2 regions of the Bizionia gelidisalsuginis genome follow, and region 2 is predicted to be linked to the other one. Evidence: riboswitches for the same ligand, from Rfam matches in the RefSeq annotation. Region 2 holds a riboswitch; the other holds the start of a gene.

Region 1 (4,615 bases), on a different contig from region 2:
GGGGGGAACTTTTATTTTCGCCCCGAATTAATGTATACTAAAACAGAAACTGATTATTCTTCAGGTAGTTTTAAATTACAAAAACTAGACGCTCCACTTTTAGTCGGTTTACATATAATTGGTCCATTGCAAGTGTTTGCAGGCCCCTCTCTACAGTATATTATAGACTCAGATTTTGAAAACGCAACAATCGGCGATTTTAAAAGTGATTTCACCGTGGGACTCAATCTAGGTGTTGCATTAAGCTTTAATAAAGTAGGGATTGATCTCCGCTACGAAAGAGGTTTTAATGACAAAGAAGTATCTTTAATTAGTGATAACTCCACGACTAATATAAACCGTTTAGATGTGCGAGCGCATCAGCTTATTTTATCGTTATCAATTTTACTATAGTGTTTAAAATTAATCACAAAAAAAAGCCAACTCGTTCGAGTTGGCTTTTTTTATTTTGTGATTTGCTTTTTATATTAGTTGTTCTCTATAGATTCGGTAGATGTTGCGTCTAAATAATTAGGCGTTCCATTTCCATTTGTATCATCATTAGTAGGATCTCCGTCTTCATTAATATCTTCATAACGTGTTAAAACACCGTCACCATCATCATCATTATCAATAAAATTTGGCAATCCGTCGCCATCAGTATCATCGCTAAAACCATAACCATCACCTTCTAAATCTTCTAAGTGTGAAGGCACGCCATCTAAATCAAAATCGGTATTACTTCTTGTAATAACTCTAAATCTAAAGAAAACAGGAGAGTAACTAGGTATTTCATTTACAGTAGAAGAAAAATACCCTAACCCTGAAGGCACAAAAACAGCACCAATTCCATGATTATGATAAACTGTTTCTCCACTAGCGTTATCGGTAAACCCTTCAGAAGCTTTAAACTTTACCAAGCCTTCTCTAAATCCGGTAATAACTCCAGCTTGAGCGCCCACAGCTGTTAAATTAAAAGACGTATTAACCGTTACAGCGCTATCAAAAATAGTCCCATCTGGCAAAGATCCTTTATAGAGTACAGATGCTTTATCAAGACGGTGAACATCGTCTCCTAAACCTTCTCTAACTTTTAATATATAGAGCTCATAATCTACCCCATCTTGATATACCGTATCTATTTCTAATTTTGGATACGTAGCACTATTTAAAAAAGACATAATAGACAAATCTGTAGACGTTTCCGTGAGCTCGGTAAATTCTATCTTATAAGAATCGTTTGGCGTTATAGTTGGTGGCGATGTAGATAAATCACTATAAGCAAGATTTTCTTGGAATTCAGCATAATTAAAAGTGTAACTTTCTAAAAACGCTTCAATGTCGACTCTATTTTCATTATAAACTTCTTGTCTGTCTCTTTCAATAAATTGAGTGGTAAACTCATCATCCTTTTTACAAGACACCAGAATAATACCGATAGCAAATGTTACTAAGAAAAGTTTTGTTATTTTCATAATGCTTATTTTTGCTGCAAGATAAGTTTAAATATAATTTTGTACAATATCATTAACGTAGAATTTAAATTAATTATATGCGAATAGATAAGTATTTATGGTGTGTGAGATACTATAAAACCCGAAGCATTGCCACAACGGCATGTAAAAAAGGACATATTAAGGTAAACGGACAAGCTGCAAAACCTAGTCGTGATGTATTTGCGACCGATAAAATCGAATTAAGAAAAGATCAAATAAACTATTCTTTATCTATTCTAGATGTGCCACCAAATAGGGTTGGTGCTAAACTAGTAGATATTTACAGAGTGGACACCACCCCGAAATCAGCTTTTGAAGCGCAAGAGTTGTTGAAACACGCAAAAGATCACTATAGAAAAAAAGGGACTGGACGCCCCACAAAAAAAGACCGAAGAGATATCGATGATATTTATAAAGAAAATGAATCGTAAAAATTGGTTTTAATAACAATTCAACTCTATATTTGACTAAAATAACTTCGTATGACAACTTTAAAAAACAGTATTTTATCTCACGACGAGATTAATCATAAAATAAAGAGAATTGCTTATCAAATTTATGAAAGCAATATGGATGAAACTGAAGTTATTTTGGCAGGAATTGATCGCAATGGCTATATTTTAGCTAAAAAACTAAAAACGGTATTAAGTAAAATTTCGCCTATAGCGCCTATTCTTTGCAAAGTGAGCATTGACAAGAAAAACCCTAGAGCAGTAATTAAAACGTCTTTAAAACCTGAAAAGTATACTAACAAATCTGTGGTATTAATTGACGATGTTTTAAACTCTGGAACCACTTTAGTTTATGGTGTACGCCATTTTTTAGACGTTCCTTTAAAACAATTTAAAACGGCTGTTTTAGTTAACAGAAACCACAAAAAATTCCCTGTAAAAGCCGATTTTAAAGGCATTTCGTTATCGACTTCATTAAACGAACACATCGATGTTATTCTAGAGGGCAAACATTTTGAAGCCCGATTACAATAGTTTTAATTGAAGTTCTTCTAACATTAATTCAGAATTTTTATTAGCATCTACGGTAAAATTGGCTTGGTTATAAAAATAGGAACGTTCAAATAAATGCTTACCAATAAACTCTGTAAGTAAGTCTTCAGTTTTTATATGTGCAATTAATGGGCGTTGGTGCTTTTCTTGCTTTAAACGTTCTACTAATGTAGGTATCGACGCTCTTAGATACACCGATTTTATATTTTCTGCAGTGCCTATTACGTCCATATTATCGTAATAACAAGGCGTTCCTCCCCCTAAAGCAATAATAATGGTGTCCTCACGCGCTAACACTTCTTGCAAGTATTTGCGTTCCACTTTTCTGAAATAAAGCTCACCGTGCTCTTCAAAAATAGATTTTATCGACTTATTTTCTTTCAACGCTATATAATTATCTAAATCTATAAATTCGTATTTTAAAATTGTAGATAGTTTTTTGCCAATAAAAGACTTGCCTGAAGCCATATATCCTAAAATAATTATTTTCATTTTTTGAGCTTATGAATTGATTTTGAAAAACATAGAAAATTGCTTTGCAAAAAAACGAAAAAAAAAGCAATACAGACTTGTGTAATTGATAAAAGGTTATATATTTGCACCCGCAATAAGGCTACAAAAAACATTGACCTGGTAGCTCAGTTGGTAGAGCATCTCCCTTTTAAGGAGAGGGTCCTGGGTTCGAGCCCCAGCCCGGTCACTAAAAAAGTTAAGCATCGCTTAACTTTTTTTTTGCTTTATATTTTTTTTAATACTGCGCACGTGGCGAAATTGGTAGACGCGCTGGCTTGAGGGGCCAGTGACCGCTTTAGGTCGTGGAAGTTCGAATCTTCTCGTGCGCACTTTAAAAAATCATCTTTTAATTTATACCCTATTCAATATTTTTATACATTTCTCTATAGTTACTGTATATTTTGTAGTCTCATTTAATTTTTCTATATTTATAACTTCATTATGAATCTCTTTAATGAGATAGCAACCTGCGACAACACGCGAAGGTGCTTAAACAATGAGCCTTTACAAAGGAAAAAAGTGTTTAAATCCTCACTTTATTTTAGCTTATTTGTTATCGCAGTGTTTTATTAATCTTAAACATTATAACTATGAAAACTGAATTAATTAAACTAAAATTGAAAGCAAACTCCTCAACTGGAGAAACTGCTCTGCACATTAAGAACACATTTATTAAAGCTTGCGAATCGCTAGACACTTCCATTTTTGAACCTTTAATAGAGGAAGATCAGAATTTTCAAGATCTTGATAAATATAGGTTTCTAAAGTCTATGAAAGTTGTATTTGACTCTTGTAAAGAAAAAGGATTTAAACAAACCACGATGATTAAAGGTCACTGCGAAAGTTGCTATTGTGATCATAAAGTATATCAATTTTACACCAACCAACTTGTACCCGCTTTTGCCTACATTATACACGAGGAAAACAGCCAAATTGAAGACATCTTTGCGTGCAACTTAAGTAGTGGTATGAGAGTTGTTGAAATGGGTAATTTACTAAATTACGATTTTTGGAAATAAATTCCAATCCTATTCTAGCTACTTAAATCTAGTCTTTTAAAATGTCACGAAAAATAAAATTCAAAACATATCTGAGTTTAGAAATGGTATTCTACAATATAAAATTCGATGAAGTCCCAACAAACTACGTTCATAAAGAGTGGTGATTACACGATACAACTATCGAAGGGATACCTGCTTTTCATAAACTTCAAAAAGGAATAGATAATTACGATTTTATCCCAGATATTAAATATTAAGGACTCATTAACGTACAAAAATATGCCATTATACCTTATAAATGTAAAAGCTTTCACTCAATAAGAGCTGTTACTAGCAAACAAAAGCAAGAGATTGTAAAAATTACATTTTTCACACCTTCCAAAATTAAAAAATAATCACCAAAATGGAATTAAACTAAGTCGTTGTGGATCAAGGAATGTTTTTGGGGAGTGACATAAATTAGGCATATAATTTAGTAAGTCTAAACAAGAAAAACTTAACATCTCTTACGCCTCTAAACATCGACCTGAACTCTTTGATTTTTGCATTAAAAGATTCCGCGGAAGCATTGGTGCTCCTGTTGTTAAAATAATTCAAAATTGGTTTGTAATGGATTTGTATA
Region 2 (4,615 bases):
AGACTTCGGTGTAAAAGGCGAAAAACTATCACTTAAAAAAGGAGATTTAATTGCCCTAGAAGCTAATGTACCTCACGATTTAAACTGCACTGAAGATTGTATTATACGCCTATCCTTGTCTAAAAATGACAGCGTAGATCGCGTAAAAAGTGTTGTAAACTAACTACTCCCCCCAAAAAAAAACTAAATATAAAAAACCATGAGAAAAATATGGATCGCTTTTATAAGCGTTGTCGTACTGTCATTTATAGTATTAATATGGATTGGTACCGAGGTGTACCAAACACAACCTCCCATTCCAGAACAAGTAATAATTAAAGAAACTAACGAACGCGTTTACACCAAAGCCGATATACAAATCGGACAGAATGTATGGGAATCGATCGGTGGTATGGAAGTGGGCTCTATTTGGGGACACGGAAGTTACGTTGCTCCAGACTGGACAGCCGATTGGATACATAAAGAAGCCGTTTATATGCTAGAGCATTGGGCGCAAACCGATTTTAATACTGCTTACAACGATTTAGATGTCGAGAAAAAAGCAGCCATTAAAGCCCGCTTAATTAAAGACATTAAAACTAATACGTTTAATGCCGACACTAAAACCATTACCATTTCGCAAATTCGTTGGGATGCGATTTCAGCAAACATAAAACATTATAGTTCTATTTTTTCTGATGGTCACGAACAATACGCCATTCCAAAAGGCGCATTAACCGACAAAGTGAAGCTTGAACAACTAAATGCATTCTTATTTTGGACCTCTTGGGCGGCAAGTACAAACCGACCAGAAAAGGATTATACGTATACGTCTAACTGGCCACACGAACCGTTAATTGATAACCTAATTACAGACGATTCGTTAATCTGGTCTGGATTATCTATCGTTTTACTGTTACTATTTATTGGGATGTTGACCTACTATTATTTAAGAAACCATGAAAAAGGTGAAGTTTTAGAAAAACCAAATAGCGATCCCTTAGCGAAATTGCAATTGGTATCGTCTCAAAAAGCAGTATTAAAGTACTTTATTGTTATTTCTTTACTTATCGCTTTACAAGTTGTCTTAGGTATTATAACCGTGCATTACACCGTTGAAGGTCAGGCGTTTTTTGGTTTCGACTTATCTAGTATTTTGCCCTATTCAATCACACGAACATGGCACACACAATTAGCTATTTTTTGGATTGCCGCAACATGGTTAGCGACAGGATTATTTTTAGCTCCTATGATTTCTGGTAAAGAAATGAAATACCAAGTATTTGGTATTAACTTCCTGTTTATTGCCTTAATAATTATCGTTTTAGGCTCTATGCTTGGCGAATGGCTTGGTGTACACCAATTCTTAGATTTAACGACCAACTTTTTCTTTGGTCACCAAGGGTATGAGTATATGGATTTAGGACGTTTTTGGCAAATATTTCTAGCAATAGGCCTCGTTTTATGGGTTATTATGGTCAGCAGACACCTAATATTTGCTATTAGAAAAAATGACGAGTCCAAGCACTTAATTATCATTTTATTAATCTCTGTTATGGCGATTGGTATGTTCTTTTTCTCCGGCTTAATGTATGGCGAAAACAGTAGTTTACCCGTTATTAATTACTGGAGATGGTGGCTAGTTCACTTATGGGTAGAAGGTTTCTTCGAAGTTTTTGCGACGGTAGTTATCGCTTTTATTTTTTCTAGAATGAAAGTTATTTCCCCTAAAACTGCTGGTCGCGTATCGGTAGCATCGGCAGCGATATTTTTAGCAGGTGGAATTATAGGAACACTACACCATTTATACTATTCAGGAACTCCCGTACAAGCCATCGCTTTAGGAGCCACATTTAGTGCTTTAGAAGTGGTACCATTAACTTTAATGGGCTTCGAAATTAGAGAAAACTGGAATTTATTAAAAAGTAAAGATTGGATTCAGAAATACAAATGGCCTATATTTTTCTTTATCGCTGTAGCATTCTGGAATTTCATCGGGGCTGGTGTATTCGGTTTTTTAATTAATCCGCCAATTGCATTGTACTATATTCAAGGTTTAAATACTACTGCAGTGCACGCTCACACCGCTTTATTCGGGGTGTACGGAATGTTAGGAATGGGTTTCATTATTATCTGTCTTCGTTTTTATTCAGATCGCGTGTGGCAAAACACTAAACTTAAGCGTGCCTTTTGGTTACTAAATATCGGGTTGACAGCAATGGTTTTGTTTAGTTTATTACCCATAGGAATCATTCAGGCGTATACGTCTATCACCAAAGGATACTCGTATGCTAGAGAAGCCGAATTACTCTATTCTCCAGTGGTTCAAACCCTTAAATGGATGCGTATGATTGGTGATATCATTTTCTCTGCCGGAATCTTCTATTTCTGTTGGTTCACGATTGATGAAACCTTATACAATTTCCGAAGAAAAAATATAGAATAGTTTTTAACAATTAAAGAGTTTTTTAAGAGGTCGACATAGTTATGTCGACCTCTTTTTTTTTACTTTTATATTAGTGACACGATTAAAAACAGATTCGTTTTTTAAATAGTTAAAATTTAGTCTTGCGTCTTTTATGAGACAATACTGTTTCTTTTTCTATTGTTTTCTGCGGAATAGCTCTAGTTTCAATGGTCGTAAATTATTTTTTTTCAACTTTAACCCCTCTTCAAGTTTTCTTCACCCTAATGCTATTACCGACTGAAAATCAATTCATTATTATAAATTCACCCGAAACAGTGCACTTTTATATTTTTATTTTATTTGATGATTGCCTGTGTTTATAACTGTTTTAAGCTCTCAAATTTCAGTTACACGTTTAAAATCTTTCTAAAAAATAACAAAGCTTTAAGTTTTAGTAATCAAAAATGATTTAGTTTTGTGCACTTAATTATCAAGAATCTCAAAAAGAGATAGCAACCTGCAGTAACGAGCAAGGTGCTACAAATGATAAGCCAAATACTTTGGAAAAAACGTTAACTCAATTCCCCTTTATTTGCTGTTATTTTATTATTGCGATTCTGCAACAACAGACTAATGACTCAGATTAAATCTATTACCCCAAGCTTTAAGGCGTTACTACCTTTTTTTGTATTTATCATCACTTTTTTAAGTGTCGGGCTCATTCAAAATGATTTCTATGCACTACCCGCTCCTATAGCCGTAATTGCAGGAATTCTTGCAGCATTCCTTATATTTAAACAGTCTGTAAATTCAAAAATCGGTACGCTTTTAAAAGGTTGTGGAGACGATAAAATACTAACGATGTGTTTAATCTATTTACTAGCAGGCGCTTTTGCTGCAGTAACCAAAGCCACCGGAAGTGTAGATACCATTGTTAACTTAGGGTTAGATGTTATAAACATTCAATATATTTATTTTGGCGTCTTTATTATTGCCGCTTTTTTGTCGGTTTCTACAGGAACTTCCGTTGGTGCTATTGTAGCTTTAGCCCCTATTGTTATTGGGTTTACAGATAAAGGGGATCTGTCTTTGGGTATTTTATGTGGTGCTCTATTGGGGGGGGCTATGTTTGGCGATAATTTATCGGTAATCTCCGATACCACAATAGCTGCCACACAGTCTTTGGGGGTTAGAATGAGTGACAAGTTTAAAGAAAATATTAAAATAGCTTTACCAGCTGCTATTTTTACAATCGGGATTCTTATTTATCAAGGCTTAAGTCTAGGGACTAATACACCGGAAACTTTAGATTACACCTATTCCATACTTAAGATAGCCCCGTATTTAATTGTTATAATTTTATCTCTTATCGGTATCAATGTATTCGTAACTTTAGTTTTAGGTGTACTCTCCGCGGGGGTTTTAGGACTGTATTATAACGATTTTTCAATTATCGAATTTACGCGTATCGCCTACTCAGGCTTTACCAATATGACCGAAATATTCCTACTCTCGCTATTAACCGGTGGTTTAGCAGCTTTGGTTGCTAAAAATGGTGGCATTGCGTTTATTTTGCAGAAAATAAAAACCCTAATAAAAAATAAGAAAACAGCGCAGTTCGGGATTGCCGCGTTAGTCTCGAGTATTAATGTCGCCATCGCAAATAATACGGTTGCTATTATTATTTCTGGATCTATAGCAAAATCAATTAATGACGAATACGACTTAGATAACAAAAAAACAGCATCCATTCTAGATGTTTTTGCATGTATTAGTCAGGGTATTTTGCCATACGGCGCTCAAGTATTAATGATTTTGAGTTTCGCTAACGGAAAAATAGGCTACCTCGGTTTACTCTCTAATACCTGGTACCTACTTTTACTTTTTGTGTCGACAGCATTGTTTATAGGCTTAAAAAGGGAATAATGCAATAAACTTAAAACTTAATTTTCTAGCTTCAATGTTTTAACATCGTCTATAAGTTGTTGTATTGCCGTAGCATTTACCCCATTATAAATACCTCTAATATGCTTGTTTGTATCTATCAACACGAAGTTTTCTGTATGTAAAAAGTCGTCATCTGTTTTCATTTCACCGAGATCTTCTTCAACAAAATAAAAGTGTCTGCCCAAATCATATATTGTTTTACGTTCTCCTGTTACTAAATGCCATTTATCACTATTAACGCCTTTTTTATCGGCATACTGTTTTAATACTGAAACAGAATCG

Evidence for each region. A riboswitch is a leader RNA that binds a small molecule or an ion and turns the genes downstream of it on or off. The one in region 2 is predicted to bind S-adenosylmethionine.
Region 1: linked by a shared signal. The riboswitch ahead of ES677_RS13855 (hypothetical protein) and the one ahead of ES677_RS06105 (Na+/H+ antiporter NhaC family protein) in region 2 are both predicted to bind S-adenosylmethionine.

What each region holds. Positions count from the first base shown of each region.
Region 1 is NZ_VSKN01000028.1:21,996-26,610, forward strand. It holds gene ES677_RS13820 (porin family protein) at 1-393, shown strand, start outside; gene ES677_RS13825 (FKBP-type peptidyl-prolyl cis-trans isomerase) at 468-1,454, opposite strand; gene ES677_RS13830 (RNA-binding S4 domain-containing protein) at 1,532-1,906, shown strand; gene ES677_RS13835 (phosphoribosyltransferase family protein) at 1,958-2,461, shown strand; gene ES677_RS13840 (shikimate kinase) at 2,453-2,971, opposite strand; tRNA gene ES677_RS13845 (tRNA-Lys) at 3,107-3,179, shown strand; tRNA gene ES677_RS13850 (tRNA-Leu) at 3,236-3,321, shown strand; SAM-I-IV-variant riboswitch at 3,424-3,521, shown strand; gene ES677_RS13855 (hypothetical protein) at 3,583-4,011, shown strand; partial or broken gene ES677_RS13860 (transposase) at 4,453-4,615, opposite strand, start outside.
Region 2 is NZ_VSKN01000006.1:30,426-35,040, reverse strand. It holds gene ES677_RS06115 (cupin domain-containing protein) at 1-163, shown strand, start outside; gene ES677_RS06110 (nitric-oxide reductase large subunit) at 200-2,425, shown strand; SAM-I-IV-variant riboswitch at 2,869-2,966, shown strand; gene ES677_RS06105 (Na+/H+ antiporter NhaC family protein) at 3,020-4,312, shown strand; gene ES677_RS06100 (SCO family protein) at 4,330-4,615, opposite strand, start outside.